Geminicoccus roseus DSM 18922: one gene and its partners. The protein of the gene in region 1 interacts with the protein of each later gene in a pairwise test. Links are inferred from orthologs where the notes say so. Each region holds a gene or a part of one and is shown in the gene's direction. Other genes may lie near its edges.

What was found.
Region 2: the proteins of ftsZ (region 1) and rlmN interact in binary tests that used the Escherichia coli proteins (3 or more experiments, as listed by UniProt). The link is inferred for Geminicoccus roseus DSM 18922 from one-to-one orthologs.
Region 3: the proteins of ftsZ (region 1) and GEMRO_RS0103150 interact in binary tests that used the Escherichia coli proteins (3 or more experiments, as listed by UniProt). The link is inferred for Geminicoccus roseus DSM 18922 from one-to-one orthologs.

Annotation. Positions count from the first base shown.
Region 1 is NZ_KE386572.1:2,059,552-2,069,114, forward strand. What follows is about bases 1,750-4,657. They hold ftsZ (cell division protein FtsZ), read left to right. Parts: upstream 1,750-2,392; coding sequence 2,393-3,922; downstream 3,923-4,657. Other genes in these bases: ftsA (cell division protein FtsA), read left to right, coding at 1,750-2,298; lpxC (UDP-3-O-acyl-N-acetylglucosamine deacetylase), read left to right, coding at 4,110-4,657. Outside these bases: GEMRO_RS0110725 (D-alanine--D-alanine ligase), read left to right, coding at 1-173; GEMRO_RS33430 (cell division protein FtsQ/DivIB), read left to right, coding at 161-1,003; more of ftsA, read left to right, coding at 1,000-1,749; more of lpxC, read left to right, coding at 4,658-5,105; GEMRO_RS0110750 (hypothetical protein), read left to right, coding at 5,248-6,102; GEMRO_RS0110755 (D-TA family PLP-dependent enzyme), read left to right, coding at 6,139-7,200; GEMRO_RS0110760 (CYTH and CHAD domain-containing protein), read left to right, coding at 7,250-8,824; GEMRO_RS0110765 (ParA family protein), read left to right, coding at 8,821-9,447; GEMRO_RS0110770 (helix-turn-helix domain-containing protein), read right to left, coding at 9,444-9,563. UniProt on the Escherichia coli protein: Essential cell division protein that forms a contractile ring structure (Z ring) at the future cell division site. The regulation of the ring assembly controls the timing and the location of cell division.
Region 2 is NZ_KE386572.1:5,117,383-5,126,839, reverse strand. Bases 4,144-6,945 are described here. They hold rlmN (23S rRNA (adenine(2503)-C(2))-methyltransferase RlmN), read left to right. Parts: upstream 4,144-4,860; coding sequence 4,861-6,030; downstream 6,031-6,945. Other genes in these bases: sppA (signal peptide peptidase SppA), read left to right, coding at 6,100-6,945; GEMRO_RS31750 (invasion associated locus B family protein), read left to right, coding at 4,318-4,854; GEMRO_RS31755 (RNA methyltransferase), read left to right, coding at 4,144-4,232. Also shown: GEMRO_RS0125045 (glycosyltransferase family 4 protein), read left to right, coding at 1-551; GEMRO_RS31765 (DMT family transporter), read left to right, coding at 702-1,589; GEMRO_RS31760 (DMT family transporter), read left to right, coding at 1,586-2,494; GEMRO_RS0125030 (NADPH:quinone oxidoreductase family protein), read right to left, coding at 2,501-3,511; more of GEMRO_RS31755, read left to right, coding at 3,669-4,143; more of sppA, read left to right, coding at 6,946-7,815; GEMRO_RS31735 (cation diffusion facilitator family transporter), read left to right, coding at 7,919-8,908; GEMRO_RS0125000 (mandelate racemase/muconate lactonizing enzyme family protein), read left to right, coding at 8,942-9,457.
Region 3 is NZ_KE386572.1:369,649-379,164, reverse strand. The notes cover bases 2,744-5,604. They hold GEMRO_RS0103150 (rod shape-determining protein), read left to right. Parts: upstream 2,744-3,584; coding sequence 3,585-4,625; downstream 4,626-5,604. Other genes in these bases: mreC (rod shape-determining protein MreC), read left to right, coding at 4,813-5,604; GEMRO_RS27215 (hypothetical protein), read left to right, coding at 2,984-3,358; GEMRO_RS0103160 (phosphoribosyltransferase family protein), read left to right, coding at 2,744-2,910. In the rest of the region: GEMRO_RS0103175 (hypothetical protein), read left to right, coding at 1-55; GEMRO_RS0103170 (ABC transporter ATP-binding protein), read left to right, coding at 96-1,616; GEMRO_RS0103165 (energy-coupling factor transporter transmembrane component T family protein), read left to right, coding at 1,613-2,290; more of GEMRO_RS0103160, read left to right, coding at 2,287-2,743; more of mreC, read left to right, coding at 5,605-5,730; GEMRO_RS35615 (hypothetical protein), read left to right, coding at 5,727-6,257; mrdA (penicillin-binding protein 2), read left to right, coding at 6,241-8,103; rod shape-determining protein RodA, read left to right, coding at 8,116-9,252; GEMRO_RS0103125 (hypothetical protein), read left to right, coding at 9,439-9,516. UniProt on the Escherichia coli protein: Forms membrane-associated dynamic filaments that are essential for cell shape determination. Acts by regulating cell wall synthesis and cell elongation, and thus cell shape.

The DNA of each region.
Region 1 (9,563 bases):
ACTTCCGCTGGGACAGCCGCCTGCCTGGCGCGGAGGGGCTCTACCTGCTGGAGATCAACACCCAGCCCGGCATGACCCCGATGTCGCTGGTCCCGGAACAGGCGGCCCAGCGCGGCATCTCGTTCGTCGACCTGGTCCAACGCCTGCTGGAGACCGCGCAATGCGACGGTTGAGCCGCACCGCGACCCGGATTCACGCCCTGCGCCGCAGTCGGCGCCGCCCCCGCTGGGTGCGGCAGCTGACCAATTCGGCGCTGGTGGTCCTGCTGCTGGCGGGAGCCGTCTCAACCCTGTGGATAAGTGTGGGACGAACCCACATCCAGCCGCTGCTGGCCTCGGTTGGCGACGTCTGGCACGGGACGACAGCCCGTTCCGGGCTGGTTGTGCAGAAACTCTCCAGTGACGGGAGAGTGCGGACTTCTGTGGATGAATTGAGGACGGTCCTTGATGGGCTGCGGGGGTCCAATATACTTTTGGTTGATATAGATCAGGCGCGACGCCGTATTGAGGAGCTTCCCTGGGTGAAGTCAGCGTCCGTGCATCGCCGGCTTCCCGACACCCTCCATGTCAGCCTGGAGGAGCGCAAGCCCATGGCGCTGGCCGAGGCCGATGGCGGCCGGCTGGTCCTGATCGACGAGGACGGCGAAACGGTCCGCATCTCGGATCTGCGGCCGTTCGCCCGGCTGCCCACGGTGGCGGGCGAGGGGGCGCAGCGCCATGCCGGCGAGCTCCTGGCCCTGATCCGCTCGGAGCCGGCGCTCTCCCGCCGGGTGACCGGCGCGCGCCGGATCGGCAGCCGGCGCTGGAACGTTTGGATCGACAGGAGGATCGAGGTGCGGCTGCCCGAGAACGACGCCGCTGCCGCCTGGCACAAGCTTGCCCGGGTCCAGGCGGATGCCGCCCTGCTCGACAAGGCCGTGGTGGCGCTGGATCTGCGCGCCGTTGGGGGGATCGTGGTGCAGGCCGACCCCAGGGTCGGCAGCGATGGCCGGGAGGGCGCATGAGCTCGGCAGCTCTCGACCGGCGCCCGGCCGCCATCGGCGGCTTTGACCCGGCTGCCGCCAGCCGGGTCCGCGCCGTGGTCGACGTGGGCACCAGCAAGTTCGGCTGCTGGATCGTCCGGCCCAAGCGCTCGGGCGGCTTCGAGCTGCGCGGCAAGGGTTATCAGGCAGCCGACGGCGTGCGCAGCGGCGAGATCGTCGACGGCGACAATGCCGAGCTGGGCATCGCCGCGGTCGTTCATGAGGCCGAGCAGGCTGCCGGCGAGGAACTGCGCGCGGTGGCGGTGGTGACCAGCGGCGGGCAGCCGCGCTCCGCCCATGTCCGGGTCGAGGTGCCGCTGTTCGGCCGGGCAGCCGACGGGGCGGACATCGCGCGGGCGCTGGACGCGGCCCGCAAGCAGCTGGACGATCCCGCCCGCTCGATCATCCACCTCGTGCCGCTGGAACTGTCGATCGACGGCGGCCGGCCGCTGCGCGACCCGAACGGGATGCGCGGCGAGAGCCTGCAGGTCCTGGCCCACGCCGTCAGCATCGACAGCCGCCATGTCGCCCAGCTGCGCGCCTGCCTGGACGGGTGCCATCTGGACGTGGTCGGCATGGTCTCGTCCGGCTATGCGTCGGGCTGGTCCGTCACCACCGAGGAGGAGCGCGAGCGCGGCGTGCTGGTGCTGGACCTGGGTGCTGGCGTCTCCAACGTCGCGCACTTCTTCGGCGGCCGCCTGGCCCTCCTGGCCGCGGTGCCCTATGGCGGCGACCACATCACCGCCGACCTGGCCCATGGCCTGTCCACCCAGCGCGCCCATGCCGAGCGGATCAAGTCGCTCTACACCAGCGTGCAGGCGCGCCATGGCGACGCAGACCAGCGGATCGCGGTGCCGCACGTGGGCGACCCGGAAAGCTGGCCATCCGGCGAGGTGGCCCGCTCGCGGCTGACCGAGATCGCCAGGCCCAGGGTCGAGGAGATCCTGGAGCTGATCCGCAACCAGTTGAAGGACCACGCCGATCTGTTCCGCGCCATGCCGCCTGCCGGGCTGGTGCTGACCGGCGGGGCGTCGCGGATCGAAGGGCTGGTGGAACTGGTCGACGAGATGTTCGGCTTGCCGGTCCGGTTCGGCCGGCCCGACCGCATCCAGGCGGGCGAGGTGTTCGAATGCGAGCCTTGCGCGAGTGCCGCGAACGGTGCACTCGCCTTGTGCCGGGGCGAGGACGGCGGACAGGGCTGGCGCGGAGAGAGCGCCGGCACGTCTTTGGGCCGAGGCTGGTCCAGGTTCCGCAAATGGCTTCGTGAGAATTTCTGAAGGATCGGCGCCGCCTGAAAGGGGGGTGGCGTCATCTGCTTGGCGGTTCGGTGACCCGGTCCTGCGCGAGAGGACGGGAGGGGTGGAGGACGAGATGACGATCAACTTGACCATGCCAGTGGCCCACGACCTGAAGCCCAGGATCAGCGTGGTAGGTGTCGGCGGTGCGGGCGGCAACGCCGTCAACAACATGATCACCGCGCACCTGGAGGGCGTGGAGTTCGTCGCCTGCAACACCGACGCCCAGGCGCTCGACCGTTGCCTCACCGACCGCAAGATCCAGCTCGGCAACACCGTCACCCACGGCCTGGGCGCCGGTGCCAGGCCCGAGATCGGCCGCGCCGCCGCCGAGGAGGCGCGCAACGAGATCATCGACGCCCTGTCCGGCAGCCACATGGTGTTCATCACCGCCGGCATGGGCGGCGGCACCGGCACCGGTGCTGCCCCGGTGATCGCCAAGGCGGTCAAGGAGCAGGGCATCCTGACGGTCGGCGTGGTCACCAAGCCCTTCCAGTTCGAGGGCGGCTACCGCTCGCGGCTCGCCGAGAGCGGCATCGAAGAGCTGGAGCAGTGGGTCGACACGCTGATCGTGATCCCGAACCAGAACCTGTTCCGGATCGCCAACGAGCGCACCACCTTCACCGAAGCCTTCCAGATGGCCGACCAGGTCCTGCACATGGGCGTGCGGGGCGTGACCGACCTGATCGTCATGCCCGGCCTGGTGAACCTGGACTTCGCCGACATCCGCACCGTCATGTCCGAGATGGGCAAGGCGATGATGGGCACCGGCGAGAGCGAGGGCGAGCGCCGCGCCATCGATGCCGCCGAGAGCGCCATCTCCAACCCGCTGCTCGACGAGGTGTCGATGAAGGGCGCCCGCGGCGTCCTCATCAACATCACCGGCGGCCCGGACATGACCCTGTTCGAGGTCGACGCCGCCGCCAACCGGATCCGCGAGGAAGTCGACCAGGACGCCAACATCATCTTCGGCTCGACCTTCGACGAATCGATGCACGGCAAGATCCGGGTCTCGGTGGTCGCCACCGGCATCGCCATGCAGGAGCGCAAGCGCCGTCCGCAGCATTCGGCTGTGGAGGCGGCCCCCGCCGGCAACCCGGTGCCGCAGTCGCCGCTGCGCTTCCAGCCCCAGGTCTCCCGCCCGATCACCCAGGCCTATCCGACCCTGCGCGCGGCCACCCCGCCGGCGCCGACCACCGCCCAGACCGTGGACGCCCATATCCGCGCCGTGGCCGAGCGCAGCGACCACCGCACCGACGGGGCTGCCGCGGACCGCAGCGAGGTCTATGCCCAGAGCGCGCCCGAGCCAGCAGCCGTCTACGAGCAGCAGCAGCCCGAGCGCGAGTACGAGCCGGCCGAGGCCGAGCACCTCGCCGACCGCCGGACGCGCCAGCTCTCGGGCCTGGGGCGGGCCGAGGATCGCCTGAGCAACCTGTTCAGCAAGATGAGCAAGGGGCTGGGCTTCGGCGGCGACGCTCCCCAGGCCGAACCGCGCAACGAATCGACCCACCTGCGCTGGGAGCAGGCCAGCTCCGGCAATACTGCAGGGAGCGATCCGGTCGCGGAAATTCCCGCTTTCCTGCGCCGTGACCGTTCAAGGACTTGAGCGGCGTTGCTCATGCATCGCAGTAAGGTGCGGCTGTAACAATCCGTAACCAACTGTGAGTGGCGGGTCCCCTCCTTCGTCCCTATCTCGAACCTGCCGGGTGATGGCCCGTCCCGACCCCTCCGCATCTGCGGCCATGGTTGGAACGGGCCATTTCATTGGTCCCGGGGACAACGGAGCGAAGGACGTGAACATCGTGGGTAGTCAGCGCAACGAGATCGGTACGCAGGACCTGGGCGTCCGCGAGAGCCGGTCGGCGCGGGCGCAGCGCACGATCGCGCACCGCATCGGCTGCGTCGGCATCGGCCTCCATGGCGGCCGCAAGGTTTCCCTGACCCTTCTGCCGGCTGCGGCCGACACGGGCGTGATGTTCGTGCGCACCGATCTTCCCGGCCGGCCGGTGATCCCGGCAGTCGCGGACCGGGTCGCGGACACCACCATGTGCACCGCGCTGGTCGGCGCCGACGATGCCAAGGTCGCGACCGTCGAGCATCTGATGGCCGCCTTCGCGTTGGCCGAGATCGACAACGTGACCGTCGAGCTGGACGGTCCGGAAGTCCCGATCATGGACGGCAGCGCCGCGCCGTTCCTGTTCCTCCTGGAATGCGCCGGCGTGCGCGAGCAGGACCGCCCGCTGCGCCGGATCGAGGTGATCAAGCCGGTGGTGGTGGAAGCCGCCGGCAAGATGGCCAGGCTGGATCCCGCCCCTTTCACCAGCTTCGCCGCCTCGATCGAGTTCGACCATCCGGCCGTGGGCGCCCAGTCCCTGGCGGTTCCGTTCGAGCCGGCACGCCTCGCGCGCGTGCTCGGCCCGGCACGGACCTTTGGCTTCGCCGCCGACATCGAGCAGCTCCGCGCCATGGGCCTTGCCCGTGGCGGCTCGCTCGACAACGCGGTCGTGGTCGGGCCCGAGGGCGTCCTCAATCCCGGCGGGCTGCGCTTCCCCGACGAGTTCGTCCGCCACAAGATGCTGGACGCGATCGGCGACACCTTCCTGGCGGGCGCGCCGATCATCGGCCGCTGGACCGGGCACCGGGCCGGCCATGCCCTCCACGTCAAGCTGGTGCGGGCCCTGCTCGCCGACCGCAGTGCTTGGCGCTATGTCGACGACGCCGACGAGGCGGTGGATCTCCGCTCCGGCCGCTCGTCCCGCGTGGCCGAGCCGGTCGCCGCCAGCGCCTGAGGGCCTTGCGCCCCTGGCGGCCTGCGACGTAGCGGCGCCCGCCGGCCACGATGCAGGCCTCGTGACGACGTGATAGACCGGATCCGGAAAGGCCGCCCGGCCAGGGCGGCCTCCGGATCAGGGAGCCAGTGTCCTGCGGCCATTGTTCGTCGACCGGCACTTCTATGAGCGCGACGCCGAGGGGCGGGGCCGCTACGTGACCCTCACGCGGGGGGCGCAGATCCGCCTGGCCCTGGTCGCCCTGCTGCTGGTCGTCGTCCCGCTGGGCCTGGCCGCCGGCCTGGTCTGGACCTCCTTCCGCCTTCCCGGCCTGCCCGGCACGCAGGCGGCCGCGATCGTTCGTCCCCAGGCGCCGCCGGTCGCCGAGCCGGCGAGGACGCCCCCCACCGACGAGACGGCCGCCCTGCGCGCGGCCCTCGACGAGAGCCGGCAGAAGCGCGCCGAGCTGGTCGCGGAACTGGAAAACCTGAAGCGGCAGCAGCAGGAGGCGCCGAGCGGCCCGACCCAGGCCGATCTCGACCGGCTCCAGGCGCTCCTGGACGAAGCGGTGAACCGTGCCGGGACCGCGGAGGCCCGCGCCGATGCCGCCGACGAGTTCGCCGCCGCCGCGGTGGAGGAGGCCGAGGCCGCGCGCCGCGAGGCTCTGTCCCGCGCGCCAATCGACGAGGCTTCCGTTCCCGACCGCATCCGGGCCCTGGAGCTGGAACTGGAGGCGGCGCGGGCCGAGAATCCTCCGCCGCCCGTCCTTGACATGGAGATGGCGCTCACGCCCGAGGAACAGATGAGCGCGGAGCGCTTCCGGGAGCTGGACGCCACCATCGCCGAGCTGGAGGCCGAGCGCGACATGCTGGAGCAGCGGATCGCCGAGCTCACCGACGAGAGCGACCAGGAGGATCCCCCGTCGCCCTCCGGATCCGACCCGGTTCCCGGCCCCGCCGCCAGCCTGGCGGACCGCGAGGGGTCTGACCCGGACGACGCGCATCCGGCCGTGCCTTGAGCGCCGATAATCCCGTTGATCATTCAGGAAGCCGCCATGCAGATCGCTGATCTGGACACGCCCATCGCCGTCATCGACTTGGACCGGGTCGAGGCCAATCTGAAGCGCTGGCAGGATTTCTGCGACGAGCATGGCTTTGCCAACCGCCCGCACATCAAGACCCACAAGCTCGCCGAGTTCGCCCGGCTGCAGGTGCAGCTTGGGGCCAAGGGCATCTCCTGCCAGAAGCTGGGCGAGGCCGAGGTCATGGCCGATGCCGGGATCGATGACATCCTGATCCCGTTCAACCTGGTGGGCGCGCCCAAGCTTGCCCGGGCGGTGGCGCTGGCCCGGCGGATCCGCTTGATCCTGGTGGCCGACCACGAGGAGGTGTCGGACCCGATCGGCCGCGCCTTCGCGGAAGCCGGCCTGGAGGTCGAGATGCTGGTGGAATGCGACACCGGGGCGAAGCGCAACGGCACCCAGTCGGTCGAGGACACCGTCCGCCTCGCCCGGCATATCGCCGCCACGCCCGGGCTGCGCTTTGCCGGCCTGCTGACCTATCCGCCGCCGGGCGGGCAGCCGAACGTGGTGGCTTTCTTCGGGGAAACGGTCGCCCGGCTGAAGGAGCACGGGATCGAGGCGCCGATCCTCTCCTCCGGGGGCAGCCCCGACATGTGGACCGCCAACGAGCAGGGGCCGGTGACCGAGCACCGGCCGGGCACCTACATCTATGGCGACCGGATGCAGATGCGGGCCGGCTGCATCGGCCTGGACGACTGCGCCCTGACCGTGCTGGCCACCGTGGTGTCCCGTCCCACCGCCGACCGCGCCATCCTGGATACCGGCTCCAAAGCCCTGACCGCCGACCTGCACGGGCTGAACGGCTATGGCCGCATCATGGAATATCCCGATGCGGTGATCGCCAACCTGTCCGAGGAACATGGCCATGTCGATCTGAGCGGCGTGGCCGGGCCGCGCCCGCGCATCGGTGACAAGGTCCGGATCCTGCCCAACCATGCCTGTCCGGTGAGCAATCTCTACGATCAGGTCGCCTTGTGCCGGAACGGTCAGGTCGAGCGGATCGTGGATGTGGACGCCCGCGGTAGATTGGCCTGAAATTTTCTGCGAATAGTGCGTGCCTCCGTAGGCGGGACCAGAGGAACGCATGGGTGTCGAGCGCGAGCTGAAGCTCGAGGGCAAGCCAGACGATCTGCGCAAGCTGCTCCGGGAGCCGGTGATTGCCACCGGCCTCAGGAGCCGTCCCAAGCGCAAGCGGCTCGTCACCACCTATTTCGACACGCCCGACGGCACCCTGCGCGACGAGTTCGGCATGAGCCTGCGGGTGCGCCGGGACGGCCGGCGCTGGCTCCAGACCGTGAAGCGCGAGCGCCGTGCCGACGGGGTCCTGTTCTCCCGCGACGAGTGGGAGATGCCCATCGCGGGCGAGACCCCCGATCCCACCCGGCTGACCGACCCGGCCCTGGCTGAGGTCGTGGCGATCCTGACCAGCCGGGAGGTGGTGCCGATCGTCCGCACCGAGATCCGGCGCGACCAGGTCGATCTCGACTGGGCGGACGAGCATGGCCGGGTCGCCGTGGTCAATCTCTCCCTGGACGACGGAAGGATCGAGGCCGGGGGCAACGGCATCGAGGTCGGCGAGCTGGAACTGGAACTGGTCGAGGGCGATCCGTCCTGCCTGTTCTCCTTGGCGCTGCGCTGCGCCGACATCGTCCCGATCCGGTTCGGCACGCTCGGCAAGTGGGAGCGCGGCTGCCGGCTGCTGGCCGGGGACTCGCCACAGCCGGAGAAGGCGGAGCGGCCCACCATATCGCCCGCCTGCAACATCGAGGAGGTGATGATCGCTTCGTTCGGCGCGGCGCTGCGCCAGTGGCTCGGCAACGAGGCCGCTGTCCAGGACGGCAGCGATCCCGAGGGCATCCACCAGATGCGGGTGGCCCTGCGGCGGCTGCGCTCCCTGCTGACCCTGTTCAAGGGCCTGATCCCGGACGCCCAGCGTTCCTCGCTCTCGGCCGAGCTGCGGATCGTCGTGCAGGGACTGGGGCCGGCGCGCGACCTGGACGTGTTCCAGAGCGAGCTGCTGCCGCCGGTGATCGAGGCCCGCCCGGGCGATCCCTCCTCGCTGGCGCTGCAGGCCGTGGCGGAAGCCGCCCGGAAGGCCGCCTACCAGGATGCCCAGGCGATGATCGCCGACCGCGCCTATGGCCGCACCCTCCTGCGCTTCTCCGCCTGGCTGGACATGCGGGCCTGGCGGATGGGCTCAGATGCGGTCGGTGTCGACCAGCTGGCCATGCCCTCGGTGGAGGCGGCCAGCGCCCTGCTGGACAAGGCCCTGCGCAAGGTGCTGCGGCGCGGCCGGGGCTTTGCCGACCTGTCGCCGCCGGAGCGCCACGAGGTCCGCATCGCCCTGAAGAAGCTGCGCTACGGCGCCGACGCGTTCTCCGGCCTGTTCGACCCCGAGGAAGTGAAGCCCTATGCCCGCCGGCTGTCGCGCCTGCAGGATCACATGGGTCGCTTCAACGACGCCGCCGTCACCGGCACCATCGTCGACCGGCTGATGGACGATGCCTCCCTTCCGTTGGCCAAGCGGCACGAGGCGGCGCGTGGCGGCGGGCTGGTGATCGGCTGGCATGCCCATGCCGCGGTGGCCGACGAGCCCGAACTCCTGGCTGCGTGGCGCGCCTTCAAGCACGCGAAGCCATTCTGGAGGAGCGAGGCGTGATCCGCATCCTGGTCGGCAACGGCAAGGGCGGGGTCGGCAAGTCGACCATCGCCACCAGCCTGGCCGCGGCCCTGGCGAACAGGGGGCGGCGCACCGTCCTGGCCGACGCGGACCGGCAGCGTTCCAGCCTGCGCTGGCTGGCCGCGCGCCCGGAGGGGCAGGCCGCCATCCAGGGGCTGGACTGGTCCAAGAAGCCGGGGCCGCTGCCGGACGGGATCGAGCGCCTGGTGGTGGACGCGCCCGCCAACATGGACGGCAGCGAGATCGAGGATCTCCTGGACGAATCCGACCGGGTCGTGGTGCCGGTCCAGCCCTCCTTGTTCGACCAGGCTGGCACTGAGCGGTTCCTGGCCAAGCTCGGCAAGCAGAAATCGGTGCGCAAGGGCAAGAAGGAGGTCGTGCTGGTTCTCAACCGGCTGCGCAGCCGTGCCCGCGCCACCGGACGGCTGGAAGCCTATGCCGCCGGCCTGCAGCTGCCTGTGGCGGCGCGGATCGTGGACCGCAGCATCTACGAGGAACTGGCCACCACCGGTTTGTCGGTGTTCGACCTTGCAGGCGCTCGGACCGCGGCGGCGCGGGCGGAATGGGCGGAACTCGTCGAACTCCTGGACCAGGACGCCTAGCCCGGCTGGCTGGCGGAATGGCGCTCCACCACCGCCCGCACCAGTCCGCCCAGGGCGACCCGCACCGCCGGGTCGCCGATCTGGGCGAAGGCCTGGTGGGGGTCGGGCGTCTCCGC
Region 2 (9,457 bases), 3.1 Mb from region 1 along the record:
TGGTGCCGCGCAAGGGTGTGCAGGACCTGATCGCAGCGGTCGCCGGGATGAAGGAACCGACCGAGCTGATCGTCGCCGGTGACGGCCCGCAGGCGCCGAAGCTGAAGGAACTCGCGGCCGAGCGGCAGTGCCCGGTGAACTTCAGCGGGTTCTTGGAGCGCGAGGCGCTGGCCGAGCTGTACGCCACCTCCTCGATCTTCGTGCTGCCCTCCTCGCACGAGAACTTTCCGATGGTCCTGCTCGAGGCGATGGGGGCGGGCTGCGCGGTGGTCACCACCACCGCGCCCGGCTGCCGCGAAGTGGTGGGCGATGCCGGCCTGTGCGTGCCGCCATCCGACGTGGACGCGCTGCGCGAGGCGCTCGTCCGCCTGGTGCGGGATCCGGCCCTGGTGCAGGACCTGGCGGCCAGGGGGCGGCGGCGGGTCGCCCAGTTCGCCCCGGACCTGATCGCCAAGGAGTTCGACCGGGTCTACCGGTCCAGCGCCGAAGCGGGCAGCCGCCGTTCCACCTGGTTCGGAGGGCAGCCGCGGGTCCATCCCGGGATCCACTGAGGTCCCCCGACCCGGAGGAAGGCCCGACCAGGCCTGCGGGTTCATGCGTTTCCGTGCGGCAACATGTACGTTCGCTGCCCGGATCTGTGGTTGCTGTGCGTCCTGACAGCTTGCTACCGGACGGCGAACGGCATTCCGGATAGACACGACATGGACGGGCAGGCGGCCACCTTGATGGTGCGCCGGCAAGGGATTCTCCTGGCGCTTGCCAGCTTCGCCATGTTCACCGGCATGGATACGGTGGTGAAGCTGCTGAGCGGGCAGTGGCACGTGCTGCAGGTGATGCTGTTCACTTCCGGGGGCGCCCTGATCACGACCTTCGTGGTCGCCCAGGCGCGGGGCGGGCTGCACCGGCTCAAGACCCGGGTGCTGCATCGCCACCTGACCCGCTGGCTGATCTCCTTCGCCTCGACCGTCCTGATCTTCTCCAGCTACGGCCAGCTGGCCTTGGCCGATGTCTACGCGATCCTGTTCACCTCGCCGCTGATCGCCACCGCCCTGTCGGTGCCTTTGCTGAAGGAACAGGTCGGCTGGCGCCGCTGGAGCGCGGTGGCTGTGGGCTTCTGCGGCGTCCTGGTGATGCTGGGCCCGGCCGGCGGGCTGGAGCCGGTCCGGCTGCTGGTGCTGGGTGGCGCCTTCCTGCACGCCTGCAGCACCATCGTCCTGCGCTGGATGCGCTCGGGTGAGCCGGTCGAGACCTTCGCCCTTTATGGCAACGTGATGACCGTGGTGGTCGCCGGCCTGGCCATGCCGTTCGTGGGCGTGGCGCCCACCGCCTACGAGGCCGGGATCGGACTCAGCGCCGGGATCATCGCCGGCTGCGCCTTCATGCTGCTGGTGCAGGCCTATCACCAGGTCGAGGCCGGGATCATCGCCCCCTTCCAGTACAGCCAGATGATCTACGGCCTGATCGTCGGCTTCCTTTTGTTCGGCGACGTGCCGGCCTGGACCACCGTCCTTGGCGCGATGATCGTCGCGGCCTCGGGAATCTACGTCTTTCGCCGCGAAGCGGTACGTCGCAGGACCATCAGGACATGACCGGCTCATCGACCCTTCCCGCGATCCTGGTGGCGCTTGCCGCCTTCTTCGTGTTCACCCTGCAGGACACTGCGGTGAAGCTCCTGGGTGGCGAGTGGCACGTGGTCCAGGTCGCGGCGTTCAACGCGATCGGCTGCCTGATACCGCCGACCCTGTGGGCGCTCTCGGCCGGCGGCCTGCGCCTGCTCCGCCCGGCCAATCCGCGCCTGCACCTGGTCCGGGCGGCGCTGGCGCCGCTCGCCTGCGTGCTGGTGTTCTACGCCTATGCGGTGATGCCGCTCACCGACGCCTATGCGATCGCGTTCAGCCAGCCGCTGATCATCACCGCCCTGTCGGTGCCGATCCTGGGCGAGAAGGTCGGCTGGCGGCGCTGGTCGGCGGTGGTGGTGGGCTTTCTGGGCGTGCTGATCATCCTGCGCCCGGGCAGCGGCCTGTTCGGCTTTGCGGCCTTGTGCATGATCGGCGCCTCGGTGCTCTGGAGCTTCATCCACGCGATCATCCGCCTGGCGCCGAAGGATCATCCGAGCTGCTTCGCGGTCTGGGTGAATGTCGGGATCCTGGCGGGGATGCTGCCGGTCCTGCCGTTCGTCTGGACCACGCCGAGTGCGGAACAGCTGATGATCTCGTTCCTGGGCGGGCTGCTGGGCGGGGGCGGCTTCACCTTGATGTCGCTGGCCTATTCCAAGGCCGAGGCCGGCATCGTGGCGCCGTTCCAGTATGTCCAGATGCTCTATGCCGCGGTGATCGGGCTGGTGGTGTTCGGCGATGCCCTGCCGGATGCCTGGACCTGGGCCGGCACCGCCATCGTGATCGCCTCCGGCATCTACATCGTCCACCGCGAGACGGTCCGCCGGCGCGAGGCCGTGACCCTGCAGCGCCTGGCGACCCTCGGGCAGGCCGGCTGAACCGGCTCAGCCCGGGCGCGGGTCGCTTGCCCCGTCGCCGACCCGCACCACGACCTTGCCGGTGCTCCGCCGCTCCTTGACCAGCGACAGGGCGTCCCGGCCCTGGTCCAGCGGCAGGACGTCGGAGACATGCGGGCGGATCCGCCCCTTCTCCAGCCAGTCGAAGATCTGCTCGAAGCTTTCGCGCAGCCGGCCGGGATCATGCTTGCGGTAGCTGCCCCAGAAGAAACCCAGCGCCGAGGCGTTCTTGACCAGGAGGATGTTGGCCGGGATCTGCGGGACGTCGCCGGACGCGAATCCCACCACCACGATCCGCCCCTCCCAGGCGATCACCCTCAAGGACAGGTCGAACATGGCACCGCCCACCGGGTCGAATACCACGTCGACCCCCTGGCCGCCGGTCAGCTCCTTGATCCTGCTGCGCAGGTCCGGGTCCTCGCTGTCCAGGGCATGGTCGGCGCCGTGCTCACGGGCAAGCGCGGCCCGCTGCTCGCCGCGGGCCGTGGCGATCACCTTGGCGCCCATCGCCTTGCCGACCTGGACCGCCGCCAGGCCGACCCCGCCGGCCGCGCCATGCACGAGCAGGACCTCGCCCGGCAGGATCTGGGCGCGCCAGGACAGGGCGCCGTAGGCGGTGCCGTAGGTGATCGCGATCGCCGCCGCGGTCACGTCGTCGACATCGTCGGGGATCGGGATGACGTCCTCGGCCCGCGCCAAGGTCTTCTCGGCGAACCCGCCATGGTCGAGGAAGGCCAGCACCCGCTGGCCGGGCTCGACCCCGCCCATGATGGCCCCGGCGCCGACCTTGTCGATCATGCCGGCGATCTCCAGACCCGGCACGAAGGGCAAAGGCGGCCGCTCCTGGTAGCGCCCCTCCAGCATCAGCAGGTCGGCGAAGTTCACGCCGGCCGCGGCGACCGCGATCCGCACATGGCAGGCGCCCGGCTCCGGATCAGCCATCTCCCGCACGGCGAGGCCATCGAGACCCACCGTCTGCTCGCAGACCAGCGCACGCATACTTTCGATTCCCAACGACTCGACCAGGATGCTCCCATCCTAGGCCTGGGACCGGCTGCCGGGAAGGTGCTCGCACCGGCCGGGATCAGGCCGCGAAGCCCGGTCACGCGCCGGATGGAGACTTCCCGAACGCGATCCGGCTGCCTAAATGGGCGTCATGTCCGAGCAACAACTTCGCGGCTGGTTCGCGATCGGCGCCGAAGCCATCTCGAAAGAGGTGAACTTCGGCAACCTCATGCGCACCGCGAATGCCTTCGGTGCCGCCTATCTGTTCCTGGTCGACCCGGCGACGTCCCTGCGCGACGCCGGCCGCACCGACACGTCCAAGTCCAACCTCAGCCTGCCGGTGTTCCGCCACCGCAGCCCGGACGAGATGAACCTGCCGCATGGCTGCCGGCTGGTCGGGGTGGAGCTCACCGAGGATGCGGTGGCGCTGCCGTCGTTCCGTCATCCCTCCGCCGCGGCCTATGTGTTCGGCCCGGAGCGGGCTTCGCTGAGCCCGGCCATGCAGGCGCGCTGCGACCATATCGTGAAGATCCCGACGCGCTTTTGCGTCAACCTCGCGATCGCTGCCGCGATCGTGATGTACGACCGGCAGATCACGCTCGGCCGGTTCGGCGAGCGGCCGGTGATGCCGGGCGGGCCGATCGTTCCTCCGAAACCGCACGTCCATGGCGGCGTGGTGCTGCGCCGGGGCCGGGACGGCACTGGGCGTGCCTGAGCGTCGCTGCGACCCCTTCAGATCGAACGCCACCAGGGCTATGCTTGCCGCAGTCCAACATCCCCTGCCTCCGGAGCCGAGTTGCATGAAGGCGCTCGCCGCTGTCGTTTTGTCGCTCGCCATGCTTGTGCCTTCCATGGCTGAAGCCGCGCCGAAGCTCCTGTCCAATCACCAGGACTGGAACCTCTACGTCGTCGAGGGCAGCGAGAAGCTCTGCTACATCGCGTCGGAGCCGAAGAAGCAGGAGGGCAACTACACCTCGCGCGGCAACCCGTTCATCATCGTGGCCCGGATCCCGTCCAGCCCGCCGATCGACGAGGTCAGCATCCGGGTGGGCTACACCTACAAGAAGGGCAGCGAGGTGTCGGTGCGGATCGACGACACGCCGTTCAGTTTCTTCACCAACGACGAGCAGGCCTGGGCGAAGAGCGCCGACGACGACAAGAAGGCGATCGTCGCGATGCGGCGCGGCCGGCAGGCCGTGGTCCGCGCCACCTCGACCCGGGACACCCATTCCATCGACACCTATTCCCTGTCCGGCTTCACCGACGCCTACAACGCGCTCACCGCCGCCTGCGGCACGAGCGCGGCGCTGGCGACGGAGCCGGTGGCGCGAGGCTGAACCGACGTGCAGCAGCTGAGAAAGCCTTTGGCCGCGGACGGGCTCCAGAGCCTGATCGGTGCGGACCGGGCAGCCCTGGAAGCGGTCCTGGTGGAGCTGGGCGAGGCCGAATCCAAGTCGAGGATGCGCGCCCGCCAGCTGTTCCACTGGATCTACTGCCGGGGTGCCAGGACGTTCGACGAGATGACCACGCTCTCCAAGGAGCTGCGTGGCCGGCTGGCCGAGCAGTATTCGGTGGCGCGGCCGCAGATCGTGGTCGAGCAGAAGTCCACCGACGGGACGCGCAAATGGCTCCTGCGCTTCTTCGACGGCCAGGAAGTCGAGAGCGTCTTCATCCCGCAGGACGATCGCGGCGCCTTGTGCGTCTCCACCCAGGTCGGCTGCACGCTCACCTGCAAGTTCTGCCATACCGGCACGATGCCGCTGGTGCGCAACCTGACGCCGGGCGAGATCCTGGCGCAGCTCCTGGTCGCGCGCGACGCCCTGGGCGAGTGGCCGAGCCCGCGCGAGGACCGGCTGTTCACCAACATCGTCGTGATGGGGATGGGCGAGCCGCTGTTCAACTATGACGGCATCGCAGCGGCGATGAAGCTGGCCAGCGACGGCGACGGGATCGGCCTGTCCAAGCACAAGATCACGCTCTCGACCTCGGGCGTTGTGCCCAGGATCGTGCAGTGGGGACAGGAGCTCGGCACCGGGCTCGCGATCTCGCTGCATGCGGTGCGCGACGAGCTGCGCGACGAGCTGGTGCCGGTGAACCGCAAATGGCCGATCGCCGAGCTGCTCGACGCCTGCCGCGCCTACCCGCACCGCAACAAGCCGATCACCTTCGAGTACGTGATGCTGGCGGGCGTGAACGACAGCGACGCCGATGCCCGCGAGCTGGTGCGCCTGCTCCAGGGCATCCCCGCCAAGGTCAACCTGATCCCGTTCAACGCCTGGCCGGGTGCTGTGTTCGAATGCTCTTCGAACAACCGGATCCATGCCTTCGCACGGATCGTGGAGGCCGCCGGCTACCAGAGCCCCGTGCGGGTGCCGCGCGGCCGCGACATCCTGGCGGCCTGCGGGCAGCTGAAGACCGCGAGCGAGCGGATCCGGGCGAGGCGCGCAAGCGAGGCGGCCGTGGCGGGCGCACCGTCCCAGGAGCCGGCATCGGTGGCGGCGGCGCTGCCCTAGGGCGGCCGTGCCGGAAGCTTCATTCTTCGTTAAGGCCGGCGCGGCAGAATGCGCCTCAGGAGGTTTCCAATGCGGCGGTTCCTGGTCGGTCTGCTCGCCACCATCGGCGTGCTGGCGCTTCTTCTCGTCGCCGGGATGGGCGGCCTTGCTTGGTGGCTGACCCGGCCGGACAGCGAGCCCTTGCCGGACGCGATGCTGCTGACCCTCGACCTGCGCCGCCCGGTCCTGGAAGGCCAGCCTGGCCTGGCCGCCAGCTGGCTGCGCGGCGGCCAGGACTATCACCTGCTCGACCTGGTCCAGACCCTGGACCGCGCAGCCCGCGACCCGCGGGTGAAGGGGGTGTACGCCCGCCTCGACGAGACCAGCCGCGGCTTTGCCACCACCCAGGAGCTGCGCCAGGCAATCCTGGCGGTTCGCGCCGCCGGCAAGACCACCCTGGCCTTCGCCGACAGCTTCGGCGAGCTGTCGCCGGGCAACGAGGGATACTACCTGGCCTCGGCGTTCGAGCAGATCGTCCTGCAGCCGGTGGGCTCGGTGGGGCTGACCGGGCTGGCCATGGAGGAGCCGTTCGCCCGCGGCCTGATCGACAAGTTGGGCGTCGAGCTGGAGGTCACCAAGCGGCGCGACTACAAGACCGTGCTGGATTTCGCCACGGACCGGGCACCGTCGCCGGCCCACCAGGAGATGAGCCAGTCGCTGCTCTCCTCCCTGGACCAGCAGCTGCGCACCGGCATCGAGGAAGGACGTCCCGCCCTGGCCGGGCGGATCGGCGCGGTGATCGACCAGGGGCCCTATGTGGGCGCTGCCGCCCTCGAGGCGGGGCTGGTCGACCGGCTGGAGCACGAGGACGTCGTGCTGGGCGAGCTGGTTCGTAGCGATGGCGGCCTGCGCCGGGTCGACCTGGACGACTACCGGGAGCGGACCATGCCGGACCCGGACGAGGCGGCGGGCCGGATCGCGGTGGTCCATGCGGTGGGCCCGATCCTGCGCGGCAGCGCCGGCTTCGATGGGCAGGCCGCCGCGGCGGACGACGTGGCCGACGCCCTGGCCGCCGCCCGGGAGGATCCGGACCTGCGCGCGGTGCTGTTCCGGATCTCGTCGCCGGGCGGGTCGGCGGTGGGCTCGGAGACGATCGCGCGCGAGATCGCAAGGCTCAAGGCGGCCGGCAAGCCGGTCATCGTCAGCATGGGCGACGTGGCCGGATCGGGCGGCTACTGGATCGCCGCCGAGGCCGACATGATCCTGGCCGCGCCGGCGACGCTCACCGGCTCGATCGGCGTGATCGCCGGCAAGCCGGTCCTGCAGGACCTCTGGGACTGGCTGGAGGTGAACTGGGTCAGCACCAGCCGCGGTCGCCATGCCGGGATCTGGTCGCCGAACCGGCCATATACGCCCGAGGAGCAGGCCAAGGTCGACGGGATGGTGGATGCCATCTACCAGGCCTTCAAGGACCGGGTGGCGGCCGGGCGCGGGCTGGACCCGGCGGCGGTGGAGGAGGTCGCGCGCGGGCGGGTCTGGACCGGCGCCCAGGCGGAGCCGCTGCGGCTGGTCGACCGGATCGGCGGCCTGTCCGAGGCGATCGCGATCGCCAAGGACCGGATCGGCCTGAACCCCAGCGACGAGGTGGCGCTGGTGGTGCTGCCGGATCCCGACAAGGGGCTGGCCCAGCTGCTCGGCCGCATGAGCCGCGGCCTGATCGGCACCGTGAGCCTGGTGGAGCGTTTTCTCGGCGTCGCTGCCGGAGGGGGCAGTGCCGCCGCCATGTGGGCCCCGTCGTTCCGGTGAGCGCGCACCAGCGCCGAACTGCCGCCCGATGGGCAAAGAGACTGCCGCGCGGCCTTGCCGGGTTGATCGCCGCGGCCGATCGGGGCAAACGGCGAGGGTGAGCATGAACGATACCATCCAGACCGTTTCGCCGTCCGAGCCGCCGGCGCCCGAGGTCCATGCCGTGGACGAACCCGAGCTGAGCGATCCGCAGCCGTCAGCGAGAGGAGGACCGCCCGATTCGGCCAGCCTGGTCGAGCGCGCCTCGTCCTTGAGCGTCCTGGTGGCGGTCGCCCTGGCGCTGGTCAAGCTGATGGCCATGGTGGCGACCGGCTCGGCCGCCCTGATGAGCACGGCGGTGGACAGTTTCGGCGACGTGGCCGCGTCCGGCATGATCTGGCTGAGCTTCCGGGCATCGCAGCGGCCGGTCGATTCCGGGCACCGGCTGGGGCACGGCCGTCCAGAGGCTGTTTCCGCCCTGACCCAGGCCGCCTTCGTCGCCGGGGCCGGCCTGTTCGCCCTCAGCATCGCGATCCGGCAGTTCCTCTACCCCGAGCCGCTGCACCACACCTCGTGGGGGCTGGCGGTGATGGTCGTGTCGATCGTCGCGACCCTGGGCCTGGTCTCCTACCAGCGCCGGGTGGTGACGCTGACCGGATCCTCGGCGATCGCGGCCGACCGCGCCCATTACGAGAGCGACCTGATCACCCATGTCGCGGTGGTGCTGTCGCTGGTGGGAGCCGGCCTGTACGGGCTGGAACGGCTCGACCCCCTGATCGGCGCCGGCTTGGCGGTCTATCTGCTGTTCATGGCGTTCCGGATCGGCCGGGACGCGGTCCATAGCCTGCTGGAGCGGGCGATGGCCCCGGAAATGCGGGCGCAGATCGAGGCGCGTGCGCTGGCTCACCCGGGCGTGCTCGGCCTGCACGACCTGCGCACCCGCGAGGTCGGGGACGAGAGGTTCGTGGAACTCCATGTGGCGTTCGCCCCGGATACCCGGATGGGGGCGGCAAGGCTGGCCGCGGACCGCCTCGAGATCGACTTGGAGGAACTCGTTCCGGGGGCGGAGGTGATCGTCCATCCGATGCCGGCAGGTGACGATCCGGAGACGTGAGGCTGGCCGGACCGGCAGGGACGGAGAGGTGGGATGCGCATCACCGGCTTGAAGGCGACCCCGGTCAATATTCCGCTGGAAGCGCCCTTGTGGTGGAGCGGCGGCCTCTATCCCGGCACCTCCAAGGTGATCGTCGAGGTGCGGACCGACCAGGGCCTGGTCGGTCTCGGCGAAGCTCCCTCCACCGACGTGCTGGGGACGATCGAGGCGATGGGCCAGCGCCTGATCGGCCAGGACCCGCTGGACATCGCGGCCTGCGAAAGCGTCTGCCTGCCGCCCTGGCAGATCGTGCAGAACACCGATGACGCTTCCGTCGGCAAGGCATTCGGCGCCATCGAGATCGGGCTCTGGGACCTGCGCGGCAAGGCCTGGCAGCAGCCGCTCCACCGCCTGCTCGGCGGCAAACTGCGCGACCGGATCCCGTTCACCGAGTATTTCGGCTTCCGCCAGGGCCGGGAGATGTCTCCGGAGGCGGTGGTCGAGCATTGCCTGGCGATGCGCGAGGCCCATGGCAGCACCTTCTTCGAGGGCAAGCTGATCCTGGGCGAC
Region 3 (9,516 bases), 1.7 Mb from region 1 along the record:
GCCGGCGCTGAAGATCCTGAAAAGCGCCCATCCGGGCGGCTTCACCCGGTTCTGAGCCAAAGCCTTTTCCTGTCGATCGCAGCCTGGGGCCAGTCTTGCTCTCCATCGAAGAACTCGTCGTCGGCTTTGGCGACCGGGACGTCCTGCGCGGGGTGACGCTGGAGGTCGAGCCCGGCCAGGGCGCCCTCATCTGCGGGGCGGGCGCCACCGGCAAGTCGACGCTTCTGGCGGCCGCCTGCGGGGTGGTGCCGCGCCTGGTCCATGCCGACCGGGTGGTCGGCGGGCTTCGGCTGGGCGGCCGGGATTTCGCCGGGATGTCTCGGGCCGAGCTGTTCCAGCGGATCGGGATCGTGTTCCAGAACCTGGACGACCAGCTCTGGGACCTGGAGGTCGAGGACGTGGTCGCCGCACCCCTGGAGAACCGGGGGGTGCCCAGGCCCGAGATCCGCGCCCGGCTCGTCGAGCTGTTCGCCGAACTGTCGATCGGTGCGCTGGCCGGCCGGCGGGTCCTCACCCTTTCGGGGGGCGAGCGGCGCATGGTGGTGCTGGCCTCCGCCCTGGCGGCGCGGCCGGAACTGCTGGTGCTGGACGAGCCGACCACCGGGCTGGACCCGGCCGCGCGGGCGCGGCTGGAGGCGAGCCTGGCCGCCGTGCGGGACCGGATCCCGCTGATCCTGGCGGCCGACCAGGACGCCGCGTCCCTGGCCGGTGCGGTCGGCCGCATCCACCTGCTCCAGGACGGCCGGATCGCGGCCGGCTGGCCCACCGCCCAGGCGCTGGCGCTGCAGGCGCCCTGGCTGGAGGCCGGGGTGATGCCGCCCAGGCGCACGGCCGTAGCCCGGAACCGGCAGGGCAGGGGCGGCGTGCCGCTCCTGCAGGTCGAGCGCCTTCGGACCCGGCTCTGCCGCCCGGACGGCACGCCCGTGCTGCAGGACGTCTCGGTGGAACTGCACGCGGGCGAGGTGGTCGGGCTGGTCGGGCGCAATGGCGCCGGCAAGTCGACCCTGATCCAGACGGTGCTGGGCCTGGCGCCGGCCGCGTCCGGGACGATCGTGATCGAGAAACAGGACGCGAAGACCTGGACGCCGGCGCGCCGCGCCCGCCGGATCGGCTACCTGCCCCAGAACATGCGCCGGATGCTGTTCAACCTGTCGGTGCTGGACGAGATCGCCTTCGCTCTCGCCGGCAGCACCGGCCGCAGCGCCGATCCTGCGACCCGGGAGCGCGGCATGGCCGCCCTGGCGCCCTACGGACTGGCCGGCAAGGCCGATGCCAGCCCGTTCGCCCTGTCGGCGCGCGAGCAGGCGCTGCTGGGCCTGGCCTGCCTGGAGGCGGCGGGGTGTGCGGTCGCGATCCTGGACGAGCCGCTGCTCGCCCGCGACGTGCAGGGCCGTGCCATGCTCGACCGGTTCCTGCGCCGTGCCGCCGAGGCGGGCCGGGCGGTGCTGCTGATCTCCCACGACCTGGATCTGGTCGACGAGCTGTGCGGCCGGCTGCTGGTCCTGGCCGACGGCCGGATCGCCCAGGACGGGCCGATCGAGCAGGGCTGGTCCTCGCCCGCCTTCCGCGCGCTCGGCTGGCCGGCGCCGACCCTGGCCCCGGAGCTCGCCTCGTGAGCCGCCTCCATCGGGTCCATTTCCTGGTCAAGCTCGCTGCCGCCTTCCTGGTGATGGCCGCTGCCTGGCTGGTCGACAGCGCCTGGCCGGCCGTGGCGATCGCCCTGGCCGTGATCCTGGTCCTGGCCGCCGCCCGGGTGCCGGGGCTTGCCGCCTACCTCAAGGGGGCGGCGATCCTGGTCGCCATGGTGCTGGCGACCTGGACGCTGAACCTGACCCTGCAGGGGCAGGAACTGGCGCAGGTGCTGCCGATGGCGGTGCGGATGGCCGCCCGGCTGGTCGCCACCACCGGGGCGTTCTTCTTCGTGATGGAGACCAGCACGCCCGGCTCGATCCTGGCGGCGGCCAGCGCCGCGCGCTTCCCGCCGATGGTGACCCTGGTCCTGTCCCTGGTGTTCGGCATCATCCCGATGCTGCGCGAGGAGTTCCACCGGATCGCCGACGCGCAGCGTGCCCGGGGCATGGAGATCGACGGGGTGCCGCTGCACACCCGGCTGCGCTATGCCCTGGCCCGCGGCGTGCCGCTGCTGGTCCAGTCGATCCGCATGGCCCACGCCATCTCCACCTCGCTCGCGGTCAACGGCTTCGACGCCGCCCACAAGCGCACGACCTGGCGCCAGGTCGGCCTGACCGTGGAAGCCCGCCTCCCGCTGAATAAGGTGCCAGCACCATGACCTCCTCTCCCGTCACCGAGCATCGCTGGACCGTCGACGTCGCCGGACGGCCGGTCGAGCTGCCGATCGTGGCGATCAAGCCGGACTTCGCGATCTCCCTGATGATGGTGATCGACCTGGGCGTCGACTTCCTGGCCCATGTCGGTCGCGAGCTGGCCGCGCGCCTGGAACCGCTGCGGCCCGAGGTGATCGTGGGGGCGGCGACGCTGGGCATTCCGGTGGCGATCGAGGTGACCCGGGCGCTGGGGCTGGACCGCTACGTGGTCCTGCAGAAATCGCCCAAGATCCATCTAGGCGATGCCCTGGTGGAGCCGATCACCTCGATCACCTCCAAAGGCGAGCAGCGCCTGCTCCTGGATCGCCGGGCGATCCCGCTGCTGCGGGGCCGGCGCACGGTGGTGGTCGACGACGTGGTGGCGAGCGGCTCCAGCCTGAAGGGCTCGATCGCGCTGGCCCGCGCCGCCGGGGCCGAGGTGGTGGGCGCCGGGGTGGTCCTCACCGAGGCCCAGGAGTGGCGCCCGGTCCTGGGCGAGGATGCGGCGCTGGTGACCGGGCTCGGCCACATCCCCCAGTTCGCCCCGGACGGGAAGGGCGGCTGGATCCCGATCGCCGGCACCTGATGCCGGAGAAATCACGCAAGTTCTTTGGTTCCGGTTCGGCTATGCTGCGGTCCGACATTGCGGACGCAAAACCATGAATGCCATCCATCTCAAGTGCGAGCGCGCGCCCCAGGGCGGCCTGATCAACCTGAGCTTCGACAAGGCGAGCGGCACCTACCGGTCGGGTTTCTGGAACCTCAGCGTCGAGGACGCGCAACGCCTGGTCGGCGGCTGGATCTACCTGCATCAGGCCAAGACGGTGGCGTCGCAGTTCGGCGGCATGGTTCTCGAGTTCGAGCAGGTCCAGCGCGAGGAACTGGCGCGCAAGGACCGGATCGTCCTGGTGGTGGCGGCGTCTTTGGCTGGGCGCGGCCAGGCGTGGCGAGGCAAGCGCCACGAGATGGCCTGGACCGGCGGCTTGGTGGAGGCATCCCTGCCGCACGAGCAGGAGGCCGCCGCCGCGATGTGAGCGGCCAGAGTAACCTGTTCGCCTTAGGCCGCCGGCATGGCCGGAGAGCATGAGCGGCGCCCGGGCCACAGCCAGCCGGTTCCCTGACCGGCGCGCCGGCCGCAGCACGGCGTTCGGCGCAACCGCATGTCGGCCGCCGTAGAACCGTGACTGGTTTTCTGGCAGATCTGGTTCGCCGGAGGGTTGTGTTCCTTCCGGAAAGTCTCGCGTGGCGGACGACGGCTACATGTTCCTTTCCAGGCTGCTCGGAATCTTTTCGACCGATCTGGCGATCGACCTCGGGACCGCCAACACCCTCGTCTACATGAAGGGCCGGGGGATCGTGCTGAACGAGCCGTCCGTGGTGGCGCTGACCTCCACCAAGGGCCGCAAGCAGGTCCTGGCGGTCGGCAACGAGGCCAAGCAGATGCTCGGCCGCACGCCCGGCAACATCGAGGCGATCCGGCCGCTCCGCGACGGGGTGATCGCCGACTTCGAGGTCGCCGAGGAGATGATCAAGCATTTCATCCGCAAGGCGCATCGCCGCCGCGGCTTCGCCGCACCCTCGATCATCATCTGCGTGCCGTCGGGATCCACCGCGGTCGAGCGCCGGGCGATCCAGGAAAGCGCCGAGGGGGCAGGGGCCAGGCGCGTCCAGCTGATCGAGGAGCCGATGGCCGCCGCGATCGGCGCCGGGCTGCCGGTCACCGAAGCCAGCGGCTCGATGGTGGTCGACATCGGCGGCGGCACCACCGAGGTCGCCATCATGTCGCTGGGCGGGATCGTTTATTCGCGCTCGGTCCGGGTCGGCGGCAATAAGATGGACGAGGCGATCATCAACCATGTCCGCCGCCACCACAGCCTGCTGATCGGCGACACCACCGCGGAGAACATCAAGAAGTCGATCGGCTCCGCCTGCCTGCCCGAGGAGGGCGACGGCAAGCTGATGGAAGTGAAGGGCCGCGACCTCCTGAACGGCGTGCCCAAGGAGATCGTGATCAGCCAGAAGCAGATCTCCGAGGCGCTGGCCGAGCCGGTGATCCAGATCATCGAGGCGGTGAAGATCGCGCTGGAGCACACCGCGCCGGAACTGTCCGCCGACATCGTCGACCGCGGGATCATCCTGACCGGCGGCGGCTCGCTCCTGGGCAACCTGGACTTCGTCCTGCGCCACACCACCGGCCTGCCGGTCAGCCGGGCGGAGGACCCGCTCACCTGCGTGGTGATGGGGACCGGCCGCTGCCTGGAGGACAAGAGCCTGCGCCATGTGTTGCAGGCGGCCTACTAGGGACGAAATTCTTATGGAGGAAGGTTACGTCGACATGGACGATCGTACATGATCACGGTAGCGGTCGGTTGACGAGGATCGCGCGCCGCCGGTGTCCTGACAGGGACCAGGCCGCCCGAACCCGCCCGACCGGCCGGCCTGCCGCGCACCCGACGAGCAGTGCTTGTGAGAAAAGCTGGGGCACGCCATGGCACGCCGCCTCTCCCGACTCCCGGCGTCCCTGAAGGGGGCGGCCGACCGCCTGACGGTCGGCATGCTGGTGGCCGTTTCCGTCCTGCTCCTGGTGGTCGGCAAGGCCGACCTGAAGCTGGTCGATGCCGTCGCCACCGGCGCCGCCGACCTGGCGACGCCGGCGCTGCAACTGGTGACGACGCCGCTCCAGGCGGTGCGCCAGCTGGCCCGCGGCCTTGGCGACAGCCTGGCGATGGCCGAGGAGAACCAGCGCCTGCGCGAGCAGGTCGACCGGCTGCGCGGCTGGCAGGCGGAGGCCATCCGCCTGGATGTCGAGAACCAGGCGCTGCGCCGCTGGGCGGGGATGCCGCCGGCCGATCCGGCGGAACTGGTGACCACCGCCGCCATTGTCGGTGATACCGGCGGCAGCTTCGTGCAGACCCGGCTGATCGACGCCGGCGCCGGCCGCGGCGTCGAGATCGGCCAGGCCGTGGTCGGCGAGGCGGGGCTGGTCGGCCGGATCGTTTCGGTCGGCCTAGCCAGCGCCCGGGTCCTCCTGATCACCGACCTGAACGCCAAGATCCCGGTGCTGGTCGAGGGCAGCGGCGACCGCGCCCTGATGGAGGGCGACAACGGCAAGCGCCTGCGCCTGCGCTTCCTGCCGCGCGACCCGCGCTTCCATGTCGGCGACCGGGTGATCACCTCCGGTGATGGCGGCCTGATCCCGGCCGGGATCGCGGTCGGGGTGATCAGCCGCGCCGACCCGTCCCGGGTCGAGGTGACCCCGTTCGTCGACTGGGCGCGGCTGGACCATGTGCGGGTCCTGCGCGCCCGCCCGGTCGCCGCCCCGGAAGCGGGGCAGGATCTGGTGGAGCGGCGCCACGGCGCCCCGGCCGACACCCGGCTGGCTGTCCGCATTGGTGGCAGCCGATGAGAAACCTGCCGGCCCAGGACCTGGAAGCGCGGCTGCGCCAGCTCCTGCCGCTCCTCACCGTCCTGCTGGCGGCGCTGCTCGACCTGACGCCCCTCCCGGACGTGGGCCCGCAGGGCCAAGCGCCCGACCTGATGCTGGCTGCCGTGTTCTTCTGGTCGCTGCACCGCCCCGACCTCCTGCCCGCGCTGGGGCTGTTCCTGGTGGCGCTGGGCGCCGACCTGGTGGCCGGCAGCCTGATCGGCCTTGGCCCCGCCACGCTGCTGCTGGTGCGCGAGGCGGTGCTGCGCCAGCAGCGCCTGCTGCGGGCGGCCTCGCCCCTGGTGCGCTGGGCCGGTTTCGCCCTGTCGGCGGCGGGCGTGGCGCTGGCCGGCTGGCTGGTCGCCTCCGCCTATGCCCGGCACTGGCAGGCCGCCGAACCGGTCCTGGGCGACCTGATGCTCACCGTGCTGTTCTGGCCCCTGGTCGTGGTGGTGCTGATCCAGGTCCAGGGGATGCTGCCGAGAGCGCGTCATGCAGCAGGAGGCTGACCGGCTTCGCTGGTTCAAGCGCCGCTCCCTCCTCCTGGGGATGGGGACGGTCGGCCTGTTCGGCACGCTGGCCGGCCGGCTCTGGTACCTGCAGATGGAGCAGGGCCAGCGCTACCAGCTCCTGTCGGAATCCAACCGGGTCAGCGAGCGCCTGATCCTGCCGCCGCGCGGCCGGATCCTGGACCGGACCGGCCGGCCGCTCGCCGACAACGTCCCGACCTACCGGGTCCGGGTGGTGCGCGAGCTGACCCGGGACCTGCCGGGCACGCTGGAGAACCTGGCGCAGCTCGTGCCGGTGAGCCCGGAGCGGATCGCGGAGGTGGTCCGCCAGGCGCAGGCCCGGCCGCGCTTCGTGCCGGTGGTGGTGCGCGAGGACCTGTCCTGGGAGGAGGTGTCGGCGATCGCGGTGCGCGCGCCGGAACTGCCGGGGGTGATCCTGGATGCCGGCACCGTGCGCCGCTATCCCGAGGGCATCACCATTGCCCATGTGCTGGGCTATGTCGGCCCGGTCGCCGAGCCCGAGCTGAAGGACGACCGCGACCCGCTCCTGCAGCTGCCCGAGTTCCGGATCGGCAAGCAGGGGATCGAGCGCAGCTACGATCCGATCCTGCGCGGGTCGGCCGGGCGGTCGCGGGTCGAGGTCAACGCGGTCGGCCGCGAGATCCGCGCGCTCGACCGGGACGAGGGCACGCCCGGCCAGGATCTGGTCCTGTCGCTCGACCTGGACCTGCAGCGCTTCTGCATGAACCGGCTGGCTCCGGAGACCAGTGCCGCCGCCGCCCTGATCGACGTGCGGGACGGCGGCGTGCTGGCGCTGGGCTCGGTGCCGAGCTTCGACCCGACCCTGTTCCAGAACGGCATCTCGTCGCGCAACTGGGCGTCGCTCCGCGACGACGCGCTGGCGCCGATGGTCAACAAGGCCTTCAAGGGCGAGTACCCGCCGGGCTCGACCTTCAAGATGATGACCGCCCTGGCCGGGCTGGAGGCCGGGGTGATCGACCGGCACACCCGGATCCGCTGCACGGGCTCGATCCGCCTTGGCAACATCGAGTTCCATTGCTGGAAGAAGGGCGGCCATGGCGCGGTCGACCTGGTGCAGTCGCTGGAGCATTCCTGCGACGTCTACCATTACGACGTCGCGCGCCGGCTGGGCATCGACCGGCTGGCCGAGTACGCTGCCCGGTTCGGCCTGGGCGCCAGGACCGGCATCGACCTGCCCGGCGAGCGGCCGGGCGTGATGCCCACCGTCGCCTGGAAGCGCGCCAGGCTGGACCAGCCCTGGCACAAGGGCGAGACCCTGATCTCGGGGATCGGCCAGGGCTTCGTGCTGGCCACGCCCTTGCAGCTCGCGGTGATGACCGCGCGGCTGTGCAACGGCGGCTACCGGGTCTCCCCCTGGCTGGCGCGCGGCGGCGCGCAGCATGCCACCTGCTGCGGCGCCCCGCCGGAGCCGCTGGGCATCGCGAAAGAGCATCTGGATCTGGTGCTGACCGGCATGTACCGGGTGGTCAACAGCCCGTCCGGCACCGCCCGCGCCTCGGCGCTGCTCACGCCGGGCGTGCAGATGGCCGGCAAGACCGGCACCTCGCAGGTCCGCCGGATCAGCAAGGCCGACCGCCTGTCCGGCGCCTACAAGCGCAAGGACATTCCCTGGAAGCAGCGCGACCACGCCCTGTTCGTCGGCTATGCGCCCGTGGACGCACCCCGCTTCGCGGTGGCGGTGGTGGTCGAGCATGGCGGCGGCGGCTCGGCCGTGGCCGCCCCGATCGCCCGCGACATCCTGGACCGCGCCCTGCAGCAGGGCGTGGCAAGGCCGATGCCGCCGGCACCCGGCGAAGCGGCCTGAGGAGGTGCCGTGATGGAGACGCGGCTGAAGGCGCCGGACCTGTCCCTGCTCGACAAGGTCTGGTCGATCAACTGGCTCCTGGTGGCGCTGCTGGGAGTGATCGGGGCGATCGGCTGCGCGGTGCTCTATTCGGCGGCCGGCGGCGCGGCCGATCCCTGGGCATCGCGCCATGCGCTGCGGCTGGCGGTGGGCCTGGGCGTGATGCTGGCGCTGGCGCTGGTCGACGTGCGGTTCTGGTTCAGGATCGCCTACTGGGCGTTCGGGATCGGCGTGGCGCTGCTGGTGGCGGTCGACCTGACCGGCTTTGCCGCCAAGGGCGCGCAGCGCTGGATCGACCTCGGGCCGGTCCAGCTGCAGCCCTCCGAAATCATGAAGATCGCCCTGATCCTGGGCCTGGCGCGCTGGTTCCATGCCGCGTGGCTGGAGGACGTTCGCCGGCCCTTGTTCCTGGTGGTGCCGCTCCTGATGGTGGCCGCGCCGGTGGGGCTGGTGCTGCTCCAGCCGGATCTGGGCACCGCCATCACCCTGGTCTCGGTGGGCGGCACCCTGTTCTTCGCCGCCGGGGTGCGCTGGTGGAAGTTCGCCCTGGTGATCGCGCTGGCGCTGGGGACCCTGCCGGTCGGCTGGGGGATGATGCACGACTACCAGCGCCAGCGGGTGATAACCTTCCTGAACCCGGAACAGGACCCGCTGGGCTCGGGCTACCACATCATCCAGTCCAAAATCGCCCTTGGTTCCGGCGGCTTTTGGGGCAAGGGCTACCTGCACGGCTCGCAGGCGCAGCTGAACTACCTGCCGGAGAAGCATACCGACTTCGCCTTCACCACCTTGGCCGAGGAGACCGGGTTCGTCGGCGCCACCTCGACGCTCGCCCTGTTCCTGGCGGTGGTGCTGCTGGGCATCCATGCGGCGACCCGGGCGCGCAGCCAGTTCGCCCGCCTGGTGATCGTCGGGCTCAGCATGAACTTCACGGTCTACGTGGTGATCAACACCGCGATGGTGATGGGGCTGATCCCGGTGGTGGGCATCCCGTTGCCGCTGGTGAGCTATGGCGGCACCGCCATGCTCACCGTGCTCCTGGGCTTCGGCATTCTCCTGTCCGCCGACGTCCACCGCGAGACCGTCATCCAGCGCTTCCCCCGGCACTGACCGCATCCGCCGCCAGCCGGGATTTTCTTCGGTCTGGCTGGTGATCATGCAATTCACCGGCAGATCCTGGTATTACTTTCAACTTTATTGACATCTTTCCGGAAAAATACCTATTCCTCGATCATTCCATGAAGCCTGGCCGTCCAGTTCCGGGGACGGCCGCGGCGGGCGGGAAAGAGGAACATCATGAAGCTGAAGCGCTCGTTCGCCGCCGCCCTCGTGCTGGCCGGCACCTTCCTGCTGGCCGCCGCTCCGTCGGTCGCT